Linked DNA regions of Lentilactobacillus curieae. The protein of the gene in region 2 interacts with the protein of the main gene of each other region in a pairwise test. Links are inferred from orthologs where the notes say so. Each region holds a gene or a part of one and is shown on either strand. Other genes may lie near its edges. The genes, in order: ligA and leuS.

What was found.
Region 1: the proteins of leuS (region 2) and ligA interact in binary tests that used the Escherichia coli proteins (3 or more experiments, as listed by UniProt). The link is inferred for Lentilactobacillus curieae from one-to-one orthologs.

The regions. Positions count from the first base shown.
Region 1 is NZ_CP018906.1:1,385,599-1,394,364, reverse strand. Bases 3,399-6,311 are described here. They hold ligA (NAD-dependent DNA ligase LigA), read right to left. Parts: upstream 5,914-6,311; coding sequence 3,883-5,913; downstream 3,399-3,882. Other genes in these bases: pcrA (DNA helicase PcrA), read right to left, coding at 5,928-6,311; PL11_RS06705 (CamS family sex pheromone protein), read right to left, coding at 3,399-3,853. In the rest of the region: Asp-tRNA(Asn)/Glu-tRNA(Gln) amidotransferase subunit GatB, read right to left, coding at 1-929; Asp-tRNA(Asn)/Glu-tRNA(Gln) amidotransferase subunit GatA, read right to left, coding at 929-2,392; Asp-tRNA(Asn)/Glu-tRNA(Gln) amidotransferase subunit GatC, read right to left, coding at 2,392-2,703; more of PL11_RS06705, read right to left, coding at 2,747-3,398; more of pcrA, read right to left, coding at 6,312-8,171; PL11_RS06690 (ATP-grasp domain-containing protein), read right to left, coding at 8,261-8,766. UniProt on the Escherichia coli protein: DNA ligase that catalyzes the formation of phosphodiester linkages between 5'-phosphoryl and 3'-hydroxyl groups in double-stranded DNA using NAD as a coenzyme and as the energy source for the reaction.
Region 2 is NZ_CP018906.1:1,695,917-1,704,784, reverse strand. The notes cover bases 5,678-8,692. They hold leuS (leucine--tRNA ligase), read right to left. Parts: upstream 8,388-8,692; coding sequence 5,967-8,387; downstream 5,678-5,966. Other genes in these bases: PL11_RS08215 (alpha/beta hydrolase), read left to right, coding at 5,678-5,893. Also shown: dipeptidase PepV, read right to left, coding at 1-1,070; PL11_RS08230 (NAD(P)H-hydrate dehydratase), read left to right, coding at 1,178-2,005; PL11_RS08225 (putative polysaccharide biosynthesis protein), read right to left, coding at 2,042-3,691; PL11_RS08220 (acyltransferase family protein), read left to right, coding at 3,895-4,935; more of PL11_RS08215, read left to right, coding at 4,937-5,677.

The DNA.
Region 1 (8,766 bases), 310 kb from region 2 along the record:
GTAATTCCAAGCTCATTAACATAACGAGCTCGGCGCTTCTTAGGTGCTTCAGGCAAATCTTTTTCAACAGAATCAATCCACTCTTGAGAAATATCCAAGGCTGGCAAGTCTGGTTCTGGGAAGTACCGGTAATCGTCAGAACCTTCCTTAACCCGCATCAATACTGTTTGACCTGTAGTCTCGTCAAAACGGCGAGTTTCTTGTTGAATGGTACCACCAGACATCAATACTCGTTGTTGGCGCTGTTCTTCATAAGCAAGGCCCTTACGAACATAGTTAAATGAGTTCAAGTTCTTTAACTCGGTCTTGACCCCATATTCTTTTTGACCTACGGGGCGAATCGAAATGTTTACATCGACACGCATTGAACCTTCTTCCATCTTAACGTCGGAAACACCAGTAAACTGAATTACTTGGCGAAGTTCTTCCAAATAAGCGTATGCCTCATCTGGTGATGCAATATCTGGTTTAGAAACGATTTCGACCAACGGTGTTCCTTGACGGTTTAAATCAACGTAAGAATACTCATTGCTATGGGTATTTTTACCAGCATCTTCTTCGATATGCAGCTCAGCAATTCCGATTTTCTTAGTCTTACCGTCAACTTCGATTTCTACATAACCATCATGACCCAGTGGTGTCTCTGATTCAGTAATTTGATAAGCCTTTGGATTATCAGGGTAGAAGTAGTTCTTTCTGTCAAAGTGAGGATGACGTTCAATATCAGCATGAAGTGCTAAAGCTGCTTTAATCCCAGATTCAACAACTCCTTTGTTAGTTGAAGGGAGAACACCAGGATAACCCCAGTCAATAACGTTGGTATTTGAGTTAGGATCATCACCAAATTCTACGGGAGAGGGACTAAAAATTTTAGAGTTTGTTTTTAACTCGACGTGGACTTCAAGTCCAATAGTTGTTTCAAAATTCATTAGTTATTTCCTCCCATCTTTGGTGTTTGCTTATGAAAGTCGGTTGCTTGTTCAAACGCATTACCTGCTTGGTAAATAGTTGTTTCATCGAATGGCTTACCAATCAGTTGTACACCAACTGGCAATCCGTTTGAGAACCCAGCAGGAATCGACATTCCTGGTAGACCAGCAAGGTTAACTGGTAATGTCAAAACGTCATTCATGTACATTGTCATTGGATCACTAATATCTTCGCCAATACCATATGCGGGTGTTGGTGCAGTTGGTGCCAAGATTAGGTCATAATCTTTGAAGACATTTGTAAAATCGTTGATCATCAAAGTTCTTACCTGAGCAGCCTTCTTGAAGTATGCATCATAGAAACCAGCTGAAAGTGAGAAAGTTCCAAGCATAATTCTTCGTTTAACTTCATCACCAAAACCTTGTGAGCGTGACTTAACGTATAGTTCTTCAAGATTTTTAGCATCTTCAGCACGGTATCCATAGCGAATCCCGTCAAACCGTTGTAGGTTAGATGAAGCTTCTGAAGAAGAGATAATGTAGTAGGCAGCGACCCCATACTCAGTATGTGGTAATGAAACTTCTTCAACTGTGGCGCCTAGTTTTCTGTAGGTTTCAGCAGCATCTAAAACTGTTTGCTTCACATCATCATCGAGTCCAGCAGCCATAAATTCTGACGGAATCCCAATCTTCATGCCCTTAACTCCAGCATTTAGGTTGGCAGAAAAGTCTGGAACATCTTTATTTGAACTAGTCATATCGTGATCATCGTGACCAGCAATTGCGTTTAATAACGTTGCGTTATCAGCAACATTTCTTGTGATTGGTCCAATTTGGTCTAGTGATGATCCGAAGGCAATCAGACCCCAACGTGAAACGCGACCATACGTTGGCTTCATTCCAACAACCCCGTTAAATGAAACTGGTTGTCTGATTGAACCACCAGTATCTGAACCTAGCGCAGCTAAAACTTCCCCTGCAGCAACTGCCGCAGCAGAACCACCTGATGAACCACCAGGAACCTTGTTAGTATCCCAAGGGTTATGGGTAATTTTAAATGCTGAGTTTTCAGTTGAACCACCCATTGCAAATTCATCCATGTTGGTTTTACCAACACTAATTGCATTTAAGTTAGCTAACTTTTCAACAACAGTTGCATTATAAATTGGCTTAAAGTTTTCTAGCATCTTTGATGCAGCAGTAGTTTTAAATCCCTTAGTTACAAGGTTATCCTTTAATGCAATTGGCATCCCAGAAAGCAAATTGTCAGCGTCAATTCCGGCTTCATCAATTGCTTTAGCACGTTGTAAGGCGCCTTCTTCATCAACGTTGATGAAAGCATTAATATCCTTATCAACTTCCGCAATGTTAGCCAATGTTTGTTTAGTGAGGTCTTCAGCAGTAATTTCTTTGTTAACCAGCTTTTCATGGATCTCGCTTAATGATTGGTTAAAGTAATTCATTATTCGTTGTCCCCACTTTCATCAATAATTGCAGGAACCTTGATATAACCGTTCTCCGCATCAGGAGCGTTATCCAATAGTTCTTGACGTTGGTTCCAATTATCAGCAACGTCTTCACGCATAGTGTTAAGTTGATCGCTAACGCTTGTTGTTGGTTCAACACCATCAGTATCAACCTTGCTTAAGGTTTCAAACATACCAATAATTTTATCCAATTGGTTTGTGAAGTATGGAAGCTGATCAGCCTCCAACTTTAACTTTGCAAGTTCTGCAACGTGGTTTACTTGGTCTTCAGAAATTCTCTCGCTCATTTCGACCCTTCCTTTCGTTAATCACAAATGACATTTTACCATATTAATAACTGTTGAAAATATGGGAAGTGAAGTTCTTTTCGCCGGCATTTCGACTTAAGAAACTTTGAATCCCGTCAGTCGATTGAACCGTTATATCGATTGGCGCATTACTTGGTAAATACTTTTGGGCAGCTTGTTGCAAGTATTGAGTAAAACTGATGATTTCAGTTTGACTGTAAAATTGGGTGGTAATGCTGACTTTCATTCCGTTCAATGTTCCATCTGAATATTGAGCTTGAGCGGTAACCCCACTCAAATTAGGGAAGAAGTTTTGAACTTGTGATTTAAAGTTATCGAAAGCATCTTCGTCGGTTTTACTTGGTGATTTCTTTCCGGATTGAATTGGGAATACATAGTTCTTTTGGTTAACTTTAGTCCACTTAGAAATCTTAGTGGCACCACCATCGTTAACTGCATAAGCAAAGAAGTTTCCACCAACCAAGCTGTCATCTGAAGCTTGCTTGTATAAAGCAATAACAATCGGAATGTTCTTCAAGGCTTTTTGTGCTCTCAAGCGTTTTAGTACCTTGGCAGCAATTGCTTTTCCCTGCTTATTGACTTGGGCATCAGAAATATCTGCCTCTAGTGTTGGTCCATCAGTCTTTTTGGTGTAGTAATCAACTGAGTTGATAGCTAGACCAATAGTCATTCCCGATAGAGATAAATTTCGCCCATTTTCAGTCATGAAGTCCTGTTCACTAATCTGTGATAAGTAATTAGGTACGTATGGACTACCCTTTTTAGGATTCAAACCAGTTGGATTAGACTTTGATTTTCTTCCCAACCAGTTTTCTACCTTAGCAGTTGAAAGATACTGTCCTTCTTGGAAGACATATTTCTTAGTAGAAAATTCTTCCTTAGAGATATTCAACAAACCATTTTCAAATCCCTTAATATTTAGTTGATTTGATACTTGGGAAACGCTAACCCCTCGAGACTTGCTTGTTTGATAATGACCATTCTTAATGACCCCTTGATAATACCCACTATCAGTTTGGCCAGTTAGTTCAGTTTTACTGGAGTTAGACGACTTACTTCCAGTGTTCAAATTATCAGCACTTCCACACGCTACCAACAATACACCCATTAACGCTATGGATAATGCCATCCATACTTTTTTCACCGATTCTTCCTCCGTTATTGATTCTCTTTATTCATTTCAGAAACAAATTGTTGTTCATCCCAAATGGTTATATCCAGTTTGACAGCCTTATCGTACTTACTTCCTGGATCAGCTCCCACAACCACTAAATCAGTGTTCTTGGAAACTGAACTAGTGACTGATGCACCATGTTTTTCCAACCAGTCTGTTGCATCCCCCCTGGTTGTGGCCTGAAGCTTTCCAGTTAAAACCACCTTTTTACCATTGAAAAAGGAATCAGAACCTTCGATTTCTTCAGTTGTTTCACCAAGGTAGGTCATGTTAACCCCGACAGATTTAAGTCGATCAATCAACTCAACTGACTCAGGCATTGAGAAGTATGTTACTACGCTATCAGCAATAATCATACCCATTGTATCAATTTCTGCAATGTCCGGCGCACTAGCTTTGATAATCTCATCAATATCTTTAAACTTTTGGGCAATTAACCGTGCAGCTTTGGCACCAACATGACGAATTCCTAAACCAAATAGCAATCGTTCCAAAGAATTTTCACGACTATTTTCGATTGCACTAATCAGGTTGGTTGCAGACTTTTCACCGAATTTATCAAGTGTTAACAAGTCCTGCACACTCAATGTGTATAACCCACTAACATCGTCAACCAATTGTTTTTGGAAAAGTTGAGCAATGATTTTAGGACCTAATCCATCTATATTCATCGCATTCCGTGAAGCAAAGTGAGTCAACCCCTCCGCCAATTGTGCTGGACACTTGGGGTTGATGCACCGTAAGGCAACCTCATCATCGAGATGAACCAGCTCTGAACCACAAGATGGACATTGGGTTGGAATTTCATAAGCAACGCTATCTGCTGGCCGTTTTTCTGGAATATATTTCGAGATTTCTGGAATAATATCGCCAGCTTTATGCAGCTCCACTGTATCGCCAATCCGAATCCCTTTCTCATTTAAATAGTCAGGGTTATGAAGTGAAGCCCTAGCAACAGTTGTTCCCGCCAAGGTCACTGGATCCATCACGGCAGTTGGGGTAACCACTCCGGTTCTGCCAACCGTCCACTCAATGTCCCGAACGACTGTCTGGGCCTCTTCTGGTGGAAATTTATATGCAATTGCCCAGCGAGGGACTTTAACCGTTGCGCCTAACTTCCTTTGAGTCGGTAGTGAATTAACTTTAATAACGATTCCATCAATTCCATATTCCAAACTATCCCGTTTTTCTTGGTACTCATCAATATACGCATCGATTTCTGCCATCGAATGTGCCACTTGCGAAGATGGATTAGTGTTAAAACCTAGCTCCTTTAATTCTTCAAGCAGCCCGCTTTGAGTATCAGTCAATAAGTCATCATAATCGGCAACGTTATACATAAACGTACTTAATTTTCGCTTGGCCGTTTCCTTAGAATCAAGCTGCCGTAAGCTACCAGCAGCTGCGTTACGAGGATTTGCGAATGGTGTTTGACCATCCCTTTGCCGTTGTTCATTCAAACTAACAAATGAAGACTTAGGCATATAACATTCACCACGAACTTCAATATTGATTGGTCTTGTTAGTTTGCGGGGAATTGATTTGATAGTCTTCAAATTCTCGGTGATATCTTCACCAATCTGGCCATTTCCTCTAGTAGATCCTTGGACTAGCTTGCCTTGTTCATATCGCAAAGAAATTGCTAGCCCATCAATTTTTAATTCGCAATTATATTCAAAGTTCACGTTATCTGACTTAGTCAGTCTGTCCACAAAGTCTGCTAGTTCCTGTTCTGAGAACACATCTCCTAAAGATAACATTGGGATATCATGTGGCACTTTACTGAACCCTGGTAGCGTATGATCTCCAACTTTTTGAGTAGGAGAATCTGGGGTAATAATGGCTGGATATTGCGTTTCCAAATAAACTAACTGTTGATAGACTGCATCATATTCAGAATCTTCAACGCTAGGGGCATCATACGTATAATACTCATCTGCCCACTTATTCAATTTTGTTCGTAGCTCTTCTGCTTGAACCCTCGCTGAGTTTTCATTCATATTTGCAGTTGCCATCTTACAAACCCCTTTTATTCTTGTTTTTGAATTGGCGCAAATGCAGCCAACAACAGTTTAATTCCTTGAGAATCAAAAGCAATGTCTAATTCCATATCTTCACCGGTACCAGAAACTTTGACCACTGTACCGATTCCCCATGCTTTATGTGATACCTTATCGCCCACATTCCATCTCTTCTTATCAGCTCCAGAGCCCTTTGGTTTTTCAACCGTTTGGCTTGGACGATGATATGGGGTTGAAAAAGCCCGCTCAGTCTTACGATCAAATGGCGTCTTAATTGGACCGCTGTCATTGCCAACATTTTCATACTGAATCAAATCAGGTGTAATTTCATCAATAAACCTTGATTGTGGATTATTTTGCCGGCGACCATAAAGAGTCCGTGAATAAGCGTTGGTAATGTAGAGTTTTTTCTTGGCACGGGTAATTCCAACATAAGCTAACCGACGCTCTTCTTGTAATTCCTCTTCATCAGCAGCAGCTCTACCAAGTGGGAATAATCCCTCTTCCATTCCCATGATAAACACAACGGGAAATTCTAGTCCCTTAGCAGCATGCAAAGTCATCAACGTAACCGCTGATGATTCTTCATCAACATCATCTTGATCTGAAACTAAGGCTAAATCGCTAAGGAAGTCGACTAAGTTATCAATTCCAGTAGCTTGTTGATTCTCGTCATCATATTTTTTGGTAACTGACATAAATTCTTCCAAGTTTTCCACTCTTGATTGAGCTTCCAACGTTTTAGAACTCTTCAAGGCATCTAGGTACCCACTTTTATCTAACAAAGCCTCAGTGATATCAGAAACTGACAAGTCTTTTGCGTCTTTAGCAATCTTATCCATCGTATCAGCAAACTGGTAGAGTGAATTCTTTGCCCTCGCAGAAATCTCATTTGCTAAGTCAACATTCAAAGAAGCCTCTAGCAAACTCCACGAGTGATCATTTGCAAATCTTCGTAGCTTATCAACACTGGTTGGGCCAATTCCCCGTTTAGGTTCATTCACAACTCGTTCAAATCCCATCGAGTCATTTGGATTAGCAATCAGTGTTAAATATGAAAGAACATCCCGAATTTCTTTACGATCATAGAACTTATGCCCACCAACCATGGTGTATGGGATGTTTGACTTGAGTAATGTTTCTTCCATTACACGTGATTGAGCATTTGTTCTGTAAAGAATCGCAATACTGCCATAGTTTTGGCCATCTTTATTAACTTCTTCTTGGATGTTAGAAACCACAAAACGGGCTTCATCATTTTCAGTCTGACCACGATAATACGAAATTCTGTCTCCCTGATTATTTTCAGTCCACAGATTCTTATCCTCACGATTATCATTATTGGCAATCACAGCGTTAGCTGCATCCAATATCGTCTTTGTAGAACGATAATTTTGCTCAAGCATAGTCACATGAGCATCTTTGTAATCATCCTTAAAGTTCAATATATTTTGCATGTTAGCTCCACGCCAACCATAAATACTCTGGTCAGCATCCCCAACCACACAAATATTGCGATACTTTTGTGAAAGTAACGTCACTAATTGGTACTGGGCTTCGTTAGTATCCTGATACTCATCAACGTGAATATATTTAAACTTATCTTGGTAGAACTCCAGAACATCCTTATGTTGGTCAAAGAGTTCAATCGTCATCATGATCAAATCGTCAAAATCAAGTGACTGGTTTTGCTTAAGCTCTGCTTGGTAACGGTCGTAGACATCTGCCACCATCTCTTCAAATGGTCCACGGGCATTTTTTCTAAAACCTTCAGGATCCAGCATGTCGTTCTTGGCGTTTGAAATTGCAGACAAAATTGACCGTGGGTCGAACTTCTTGGTATCAACGTTCATATCATTCAAAATTCGCTTTACCAACGTCCGCTGTTCACTAGGATCGGCAATCGTAAATGCTCGGTTGTACCCTAATAAATCAATATTTCTTCTTAAAATACGCACACAAAGAGCATGAAAAGTTGACACCCAAACATCATTACCACTCTCATCGAGTAATGCTGAAACCCGTTCGCGCATTTCTTTAGCTGCTTTGTTCGTAAATGTGATGGCCAGAATATTCCATGGCATCACGTTCCTACTCTCAATTATGTAGGCAATTCTATGAGTCAACACCCGAGTTTTACCACTACCTGCCCCAGCCATAATTAGCACTGGACCTTCTGTGTGTAAAACTGCATCGCGTTGCTCTGTATTTAGTCCCTTAATTAAATCTGAATCAGCCAAATTACTGTCCATCCTCTCGCACAATTATCCAATCAATTATACCAGAAAAGCCTCACTGCTGCTTTTCAAAAAGCAAGCAAAAAAGCCGGCACGACGCCGACTTAGTCCATTTTTTTATATTTTGCTTCAAAATCAATATTGTTCCAAATATTGGTTCCTTCAATTTGCATCAACGTTTTGGCAATCGACTCAGTTGGAATTAAAATGTGACCGATTGTTCCGTGACGGCCATCATTTAAGCCATAAAAGTTGAAGTGCCAATTATCTTTGATTACCCATTGAGTTTGAATTCTGCCGTAATCTTGTTCATTGATAGTTTGTAAAACAGTAGGAATTCCGACAATCGGTTTCATCAAAGGTAACCCAGCAATTGCCCGGAGATGTTGTTCAAATTGATCAACACTCAGTGCGTATTCAAAAACTGAGCCGGCAATTCCCATATTAGGAGCGATTTTGTTTACATAAATCGACCCGTTTTCAGAAACATAGAAAGAAACTTCAAACGTACCAACATAGTCCAAGTTATTGGCAATTTCATTAGCAATCCGAATCATTTCTTTTTCTAATCCTGACTCGATTTTTGCAGGCGTAAATGCTGTGATTAAGC
Region 2 (8,868 bases):
ATCTCATCTGAACTACCTTTAGGATATCTAAAATTAGTATTAATTAAACCACCATCGGTCTCACTAAACTTAAGAATACCGACATTCATGGTCAAGTCACCCATTACATCATCCGTATAGTTGGCTGCAATGTTGTGAGCTCGAGAATCATCATGCAAAGTCACCCCTGCTAGTTTCAAGAATTTTTCGGCATCCCCACTAAAACTAAACTGGCTTAGGAAGTTAGCCAAGTAGGTCCCGGCATTAATTCCGTTATTAGGCTCCATCGCGTGGGCCTGCTTACCTGTAACGTGGACGGAAACACCATCACCAATAGCTTTAACGTCACCCGCGACCGGATTCTTATCTAGGTAATCTGTGAACGCATCCACAAATTTTTGATTGTCATCCGTTTCAACCAGCGCTTCCGCTTTTCCTGGAACCATGTTAGTTCTCAAACCAGAATCGAAATTCTTCAAACGGAATTCTTCACCATTTTTGCTACCAAATTTGATTTCGTAAGTAGCGTTTCCCTTTTCACCGTTAATCAGTGGAAATTCAGCATCTGGTGAAAAACCAAATGTTGGTTGGGGTTCAACATCAAAGTAATGCTTCATCCCTGTCCAGTCACTTTCTTCATCAGTCCCGATAATCAAGCGAATCTTCAGCTTAGGGGTAACACCCTGGTCCTTTAACATCCAGAGACCGTAATAGGCTGCCAATCCGGGTCCCTTATCATCGGAGGTTCCCCGACCGTATGCCAAACCATCAATAATGGTCATTTCGAACGGCTCAGTTTTCCAACCGTCCCCAGCTGGCATAACGTCCGCGTGAGATTGGATGGCAAGTGTCTTATCACCCTCACCGTATTCGATATAGCCAACAGTGTTATCCAGTTTAACTGTTTTGAATCCATCCCTTTCACCAAATGACAAAAATTTCTCCATTGCCTTGGTTGGGCCTTCACCAAGTGGGTATTCATCTGTAGCGTTATCATCATCGCGGACACTAGCGATGCTAATCAATTCACTTAAGTCAGCTAAGTAATCTTCTTGATAGTTGTTTGCTAATGACTTCCAATCAATTGTCATGTTAAATCTCTCTTTCTATCATCTTTTATAATATTCTATCATATCATCATGGCATCGTTTAATCTATGTAACTGGTAAATGCTATACTTTACATAGGAGGCAAGCCTATGCAAAAAATTACAAATGATATTCTAAAGATAATAAAAAAAAGACCAGCAAATAGTTACAAGGGAACCTTTGGACGAATCGTTTTGATTGGTGGAAATCAGAACTTTGGTGGGGCAATTATGATGGCAACAATGGCTGCAGTTTATTCTGGAGCCGGATTGGTAACTGCAGTTACTGACAAGAGTAACCAAAGTAGTCTACATAGTCACACTCCAGAAGCAATGTTCCAAGACATTGATGATTTAGATGCCGTTATGAAACTTGTAAGCCAAGCAAACGTAGTCGTAATTGGACCTGGCTTAGGCACCGAGCCCCGCAGCGTTTCAGTTCTAAAGGAATTATTCAACCAAGTAAAAACTGGTCAAACTTTAGTGATTGATGGTTCAGCGTTAACCATTGTGGCTGAACAAAAATTATCACTTCCAACCAATTCGACTAACGTGTTGACCCCTCACCAAATGGAATGGCAACGGGTTTCTGGCATAGAGATCAAGAATCAGTCCCCAGAGTTGAACCAAGCTGCTGCTGAACGGCTTAACGTAATCGCAGTCGTTAAATCAAGTCGCACAGAGGTTTGTAGCCCTCACCAGGAAGTTGCTGAAAACACAGTAGGCACTCCCGCCCAAGCCACAGGTGGTATGGGTGACACCCTCGCTGGATTAGTCGGTGGTTTTATTTGTCAGTTTGGTAATCAGGCTGATGTTGTTAAAGCGGCAGTGTACACACACAGTGCCATTGCCGAACAACTAGCTAAAACACAGTACGTAGTGCTGCCACACCAAATTTCTCAAGCAATTCCAGAGTTTATGAAAAAAAATGAGCATTAATAAAAGGCCATGATGCACTGCATCATGGCCTTTTGACTACCTTATTCTTAATTTAGCTCTCAAACTATCGCTACGTGCCCCAAGAATCACATCCGCAGTTCGGGTTTTCAATGTAATATACAAGTAAATGAATCCACCGACTACTGCTGAAATAACGGCCACAATTGCACTTGCAATCGTGCCATAAGGATTGGCAAAAATTGAAATCAACATATTGCCAATATACACCATGATTACAGCAACCACATACATCAAGAGCGAGCCGACACCTACGTGTACAAAAGTAGCGTTAAGTGCTTTAGTATCATACCCAAAGTGACCTTTTAAGTATCTTAAAATGAGATAGTTAGCAACCAATAATCCAATCGCAGTTGAAATTAGCGGTCCAAAAACACCTAAGAAGTGAATCAGAGGCCACTGAACAATTAATTTAACAGCAGTTCCAATGAAGAAGTACTTAACTGCTCGTTTGTTCTCTGACAGTCCCTGCATTACAGCAGACGTGACAACAAACAAGCCCATTAAAATAGAAACGATTGATGAGACCGTTAAAACATTGGCTGCTAAAGATCGATACTGAGCTCCGTAAAAAGCACGGTTAAGCGGCCCCGCAATCGCAGCCATTCCTAAAGCAGCAGGAATCATTGTGAACATAAACATTGATAACACATTTGTATTCTGAGATTTGATTTGAGTTTTATTCCCATTGGTTAGTGCCTCTGACAAAAGTGGTACTGCAGTCACTGCCAATGCTGAAGCCAAAGAGATTGAAATCATTATCAGTTTGTTTGAGTTGGCCGCAAACATTGCGAACAAATCGCTGATCTCTGTTTCAGAAAAGCCAGAAATATTTCTCATAATTGGGAAAAAAGTATACTGATCAATCAACTGAAAAATTGTAATTCCGGCACCCAAGATGATAAACGGAACGGATTGAGCAATTATCTCTTGATATAATTGCTTGGGCTCAACCCGAATTTGATTATTACTGTTAGCAACCAAACCTCTGAAATGGGCGCGGCGTTTAAAGTAATAAAAGCCTAGAGTTAATGTTCCAAATGCCGCTCCAATAAACGCAGCAAATGTTGATTGTGAAACAGCAGTTACCCAGTTACCGTGAAGAACTTCCATAATTATGTAGGCAGTTGCCAACATATAAATAACTCTTGCTAATTGTTCAACAAATTGAGAAATTGCTGATGGTGCCATCTCTTGATACCCCTGGAAATATCCACGGGTCAAACTCATGGTTGGAATAATCAACACCGCCCAAGCAAGGGAGTGCAAAACGGGAATTACGTTAGCGTTGCCCCCATCCAACAACGGCGCTCCAAAATACAGAATTGAGGCGGAAATTATCCCTAACGCAGCTGATAAAACCAATCCGCGTTTATAAATTCTAATCCCAACCCCGTACTCATTCATGGCATTATAATGGGAAACTTGTTTAGCAATTGCAGAAGGGATACCCGCAATCGCTACAATCAGGACAAAACTGTAAATATTATATCCAAACCCATAAAGTGCATTTCCACGGTAGAAATAATCGCCAAACCATTGGCGCCAAGGAATAATATAAATTGCTCCTAAAATTCTAGAGAAAATACTTCCTGCAGTCATCCATGCAGAACCGGATAGCATTTTATCCCTAGAGGCATCCCCTTGCGAATTATCAATCTCATTCATCACAACGTCCCACTTTCATCGATATAGTACACTCGTACTATTTTATCAAGAATCAAATTAATATCAATCTTTCATTTTAAGGTCTTTACAAAACTTTATCAAAAAAAGTTTAATCTGACTGTAAAGAAAAAGTATTGTATTAAAATTAATAAATGCACTAGAATGTTATTATTGGTTATTTTAGCAATATAAAAAATCTTGGGGTGAATAAATTGAGTAAAAAACGGATCGAATGGGTGGACGTGGCCAAAGCAATCGGAATTATGGCGGTTGTCCTAGGACACTCCCTTACTGTTCATGGTACGTTATATCATTTTCTATACTGGTGGCATATGCCAATCTTCTTCATAATGGGTGGTTTCTTCTTAAGGCCCGTTAAACCTGGCCAGTGGCTGACATTTTTCAAGAAACGGGTATTCCCACTGCTTATTTCCTACTTCTTCTGTGGAACGATTTTGGTAATTGCCTCTCATTTCTTCAGAAACGAAAGTTGGAAATATACGATGTTTTACTTTGTCCGTCTTGTATATGGTGGGCGAGTATTAAATCATTACACTAGTGTTTTTTGGTACATTAACGTATACCTACTTGCTTTGGTATTCGTTACTTTCCTAATTACATACATTAAAAACCGGGAATATTTGATTATTGCTGGTTTTATTTCCTTAATTATCGGAACAAGCTATAAGCACATTCATTTCTTAAACTGGAAATACACACCATGGGACTTTGATGTTGCTCTCATCGTGGCATTCTTTGTTATATTCGGTTATTTATACTTTAAAAATATTCAAAAAATCGTTAAAGATCTTTGGATAATCATTCCATCTGCAATGATTACGTGCTGGTTGATTTTCATGCAACACGCTGATAAATTCAACTTTGGCTTCTTCTTGAAATCACGTTTAATTCACGCTTCATACCATCACATTCCCCTCTCACGGGTATCTTATATAACAATTATTCCAATCATGGTAAGCATCGTGGTTTTCAGTTTTTGTTATTTCCTATCAGAATACACACCACATTTCTTGGTACATTTTCTTCAGGTAATCGGTCAACAAACCTTAGGAATCATGTACCTACACAAGGCTTTCTTAGATATTTTAGGTCAGATTGGGATTCAATCTCCATACGTACAAACTTTTTTTGCCCTTGTAATTTCCTTTATTCTTTCATATATTTATATGTATTTCCTAAATCGGATTAGATTATCCAAAATGAACAAGGTGGCTAGAGAATAGTATGTTTGCAAAGTTGCGCTCATTTAAATATCAAGCGCTATATTTCCCAATCGGAATCATAATTATTCTCATATTGGGATTCTCTTTTTGGCAATCTCGCCCACAGGAACTCAAACGGCCCGATTCAAGGTTCGTCGACAGCAATACCCCAACGATGTTTATTCACGGCTGGTCAAGTAGCCTACTTGCTGAAAGGGATATGGTTACATCCGCCGAAGTCCGGGGGATTGCCAAGAAGCGAATGATTGTTAATGTTAAATCTAACGGTAAAATTGTTATTCAAGGAACCATCAAAAAGTGGATGCGCAATCCCATTATCATGGTTCAATTTAATAATAACCGGGCTGGCGAAGTTCAATACGCACACTGGATCACAAAGGTGTGCAAATTACTAAAGTCCAAGTACCACGTTAACAAATTGAATTTTGTTGGCCACTCTATGGGAGCATATGCGACGGTTTACTACAACCTTATGAATGGTAACCGTAAGGATTTGCCAACTAGTGAGAAGCTTTGTTTAATTGCTGGTCCATATGATGGCATCATTAACAATCAAAAAGCTAATCAACCAACTTCTGGGCCACTAAGTCAGCTTTGGGATGATGTCCCAAATAAAAATAAAATCTTAGCTGATGGAAAACCCGAGATCATTCATCCGGAGTTTAAGTTGCTATACCGTCTGCGAAATAATTTTCCTCACCAAACTAGAGTACTTAACATATACGGGAACTTAGGTGATGGTTCAAATTCAGATGGCGTTGTCACCAACGCGTCTGCCCTGTCACTAGGGTATTTATTGCGTGATCACGTTAACTTTTACCAAACATATGAAGTGTTTGGAGCTAAAGCTCAACACTCTGCCCTACACAATAACAATCTTGCTGTAAACAAACAGCTGACAGAATTTATTTGGTCTAAAAACTATCAACCAAATACAGCAAATGATTTGCAACAATAAAATACCCAAACAAAAAATGGAGATTAGATATTCTTGATTAATATCTAATCTCCATTTTTATTTATCCGATAATTTATTTAGCTACAATGTTAACAATCTTGTTAGGAACTACGATTACCTTGCGAATTGTTGCATCGCCAGTAAATTCCTTAACCTTTTCATCATTTAATGCAGTCTCTTTGACCTTATCTTGATCTTCATCACGTGCTACTTTTATGTGGGCACGAACTTTACCATTAACTTGAACCACCATCTCAACAGTGTTTTCAACTAACTGGCTTTCATCATAAGTTGGCCAGTCTTCATAAGCAATGGTATCGTCATGTCCCATCAAGCTCCATAATTCTTCAGAAATATGGGGAGCAACAGGAGCAAGTAATTTCACAAATCCTTCTAAGTACTCAATTGGCAAAGCGTCAGCCTTGTAAGCATCATTAACAAATACCATCATTTGAGAAATTCCGACATTGAATCTCATGTTTTCAAAGTCATCGCTAACAATTTTCACTGTTTGGTTGTATATCTTAGTCAATGTGCCGTCATTAAATGTAGTAACTCTATCACGAAGATGGTTATTATCATCTATCATCAAGCGCCAAACCCTGTCCAACCAGTGGTGTGCCCCGTGAATTCCCTCAGTACTCCAAGGCTTTGAAGCATCCAAAGGTCCCATGAACATTTCATATAATCTCAAGGTGTCAGCACCATACTGGTCAACAATTTCGTCAGGATTAATAACGTTACCTTTTGATTTAGACATCTTTTCGTGGTTGGTTCCAAGAATCATTCCCTGGTTGACCAACTTCTGGAATGGTTCTTTTGTTGGTACAACACCAATATCATAAAGGAATTTATGCCAGAATCTTGCATAAAGCAAGTGCAATACGGCATGTTCAGCCCCACCAACGTAAAGATCTACGGGTGACCAATATTTAAGTTTGTCATAATCTGCTAATGCGTCATTATTGTGTGGATCAACATAGCGCAAGAAGTACCATGAGCTACCTGCCCATTGTGGCATTGTATTAGTTTCACGTTTACCCTTACGGCCGTTCTCATCGACAACGTTTACCCAGTCATCAAGGTTGGCTAGTGGGCTCTCTCCGCTACCTGAAGGTTCAATGTTCTTAGCCTTAGGTAATCTAAGTGGGAGTTCGTTTTCAGGGACCAATGTGGTTTCGCCATCTTCCCAGTGAATAACTGGAATTGGTTCACCCCAGTAACGTTGACGTGAGAAAATCCAGTCACGAAGTCTGTAGTTAACCTTTTCGCTACCAACACCCTTATCACTTAACCAATCAATTGCTGCACTAATTGCATCTTCCTTATTCATTCCGTTTAAGAAATCAGAATTAATGTGCTTACCGTCTCCAGTGAAGGCCTCTTCATCAACGTTGCCACCTTCGATAACCGGTACAATTGGTAAGTCAAACTTCTTAGCAAATTCATAATCACGATCATCATGGGCTGGAACGGCCATGATGGCACCAGTTCCGTATGAAGCAAGAACATAATCACCAATCCAGATTGGAACTTTTTTACCGTTGATTGGGTTAATACCATAAGCTCCGGTAAATACCCCACTCTTATCCTTGTTCAAATCAGTCCGTTCAAGATCAGACTTCCGTGACACTTTGTCTTGGTATGCTTCAACGACTGAACGCTGTTCATCAGTCACAATTTTTGAAACCAAGTCATGTTCGGGTGACAGCACCATATAAGTTGCACCAAATAAAGTATCCGGTCTAGTAGTGAAGACTTCAATCTTTTCATCTGGATGACCATCAACTCCGAAGAACACACTGGCACCTTTCGAGCGACCAATCCAATTTCTTTGTTGTTCCTTGATACTTTCAGGCCAGTCAAGATCGTCTAAATCATCAATCAAACGATCAGCATATGCGGTGATTTTTAAGACCCATTGACGCATTGGTACACGGTAAACTGGGTAACCACCACGTTCAGTTTTACCATCAATAACTTCTTCGTTTGAGACCACCGTCCCGCCCATGAAGTCAGGTGCCCAGTTTACTTCGATTTCATCTTCGTAGGCCAAGCCCTTTTTATACAATTGTTCAAAAATCCACTGAGTCCATTTGTAGTAATCTGGATCAGTTGTGTTAACTTCGCGGTCCCAATCATATGAAAAGCCAAGCGATTTAATCTGACGTTTAAAGTTCTTAACGTTCTTTGCAGTAAAATCGCGTGGGTTATGTCCAGTCTTTAAAGCATATTGCTCAGCAGGTAGTCCAAACGCATCCCAGCCCATTGGGTGAAGTACATTTTTACCCTGCATTCTTTTCATTCTGGCCATGATATCAGTTGCGGTATATCCTTCAGGATGACCAACGTGAAGCCCTTGTCCTGATGGGTAAGGAAACATGTCTAGTACGTAGTACTTTTCCTTATCCATTGAATCAGACGCCTTAAACGTCTTATTTTCATTCCAGTAATGTTGCCATTTACGCTCGATCACATCGTGATTATATGCCATACATCTCATCCTCTCGATTTCTGCAATTTTTAACTAAAAAAGCCCCATAACAAACCAATTCTTGGCTTATCATAGGGCGAGTTATCGCGGTACCACCTATATTCTCTTCAATTCGAAGAGCACTCAAACGCCTTAACGTGGCTACCGGGTTAGTTTACTTTTGTTCAATTAACCATTCAGCGATGAGTTCACCACCTAACCTTCCAAGTTCACATTTACCACTTGGTTTCTGTAAAAGGTTTAGATGATTACTAATTCGCCTCGTCATTTTAAAAAATTAAAATTGCTGACATTAATGCTATCAAATCATTTAGAAAAAAGCAACATCACAATGATATACTTATCAATGTAAATAAACTACGCATAAGAAGGAACCCCCGTGAACAAATCAATTTCTAAGCGCCAATCAAATACAATTATTTTCGCAGCAATTATTTTCATTGTGCTTACTTTACTAGTTGTCATCCATTCAAAAACTTTT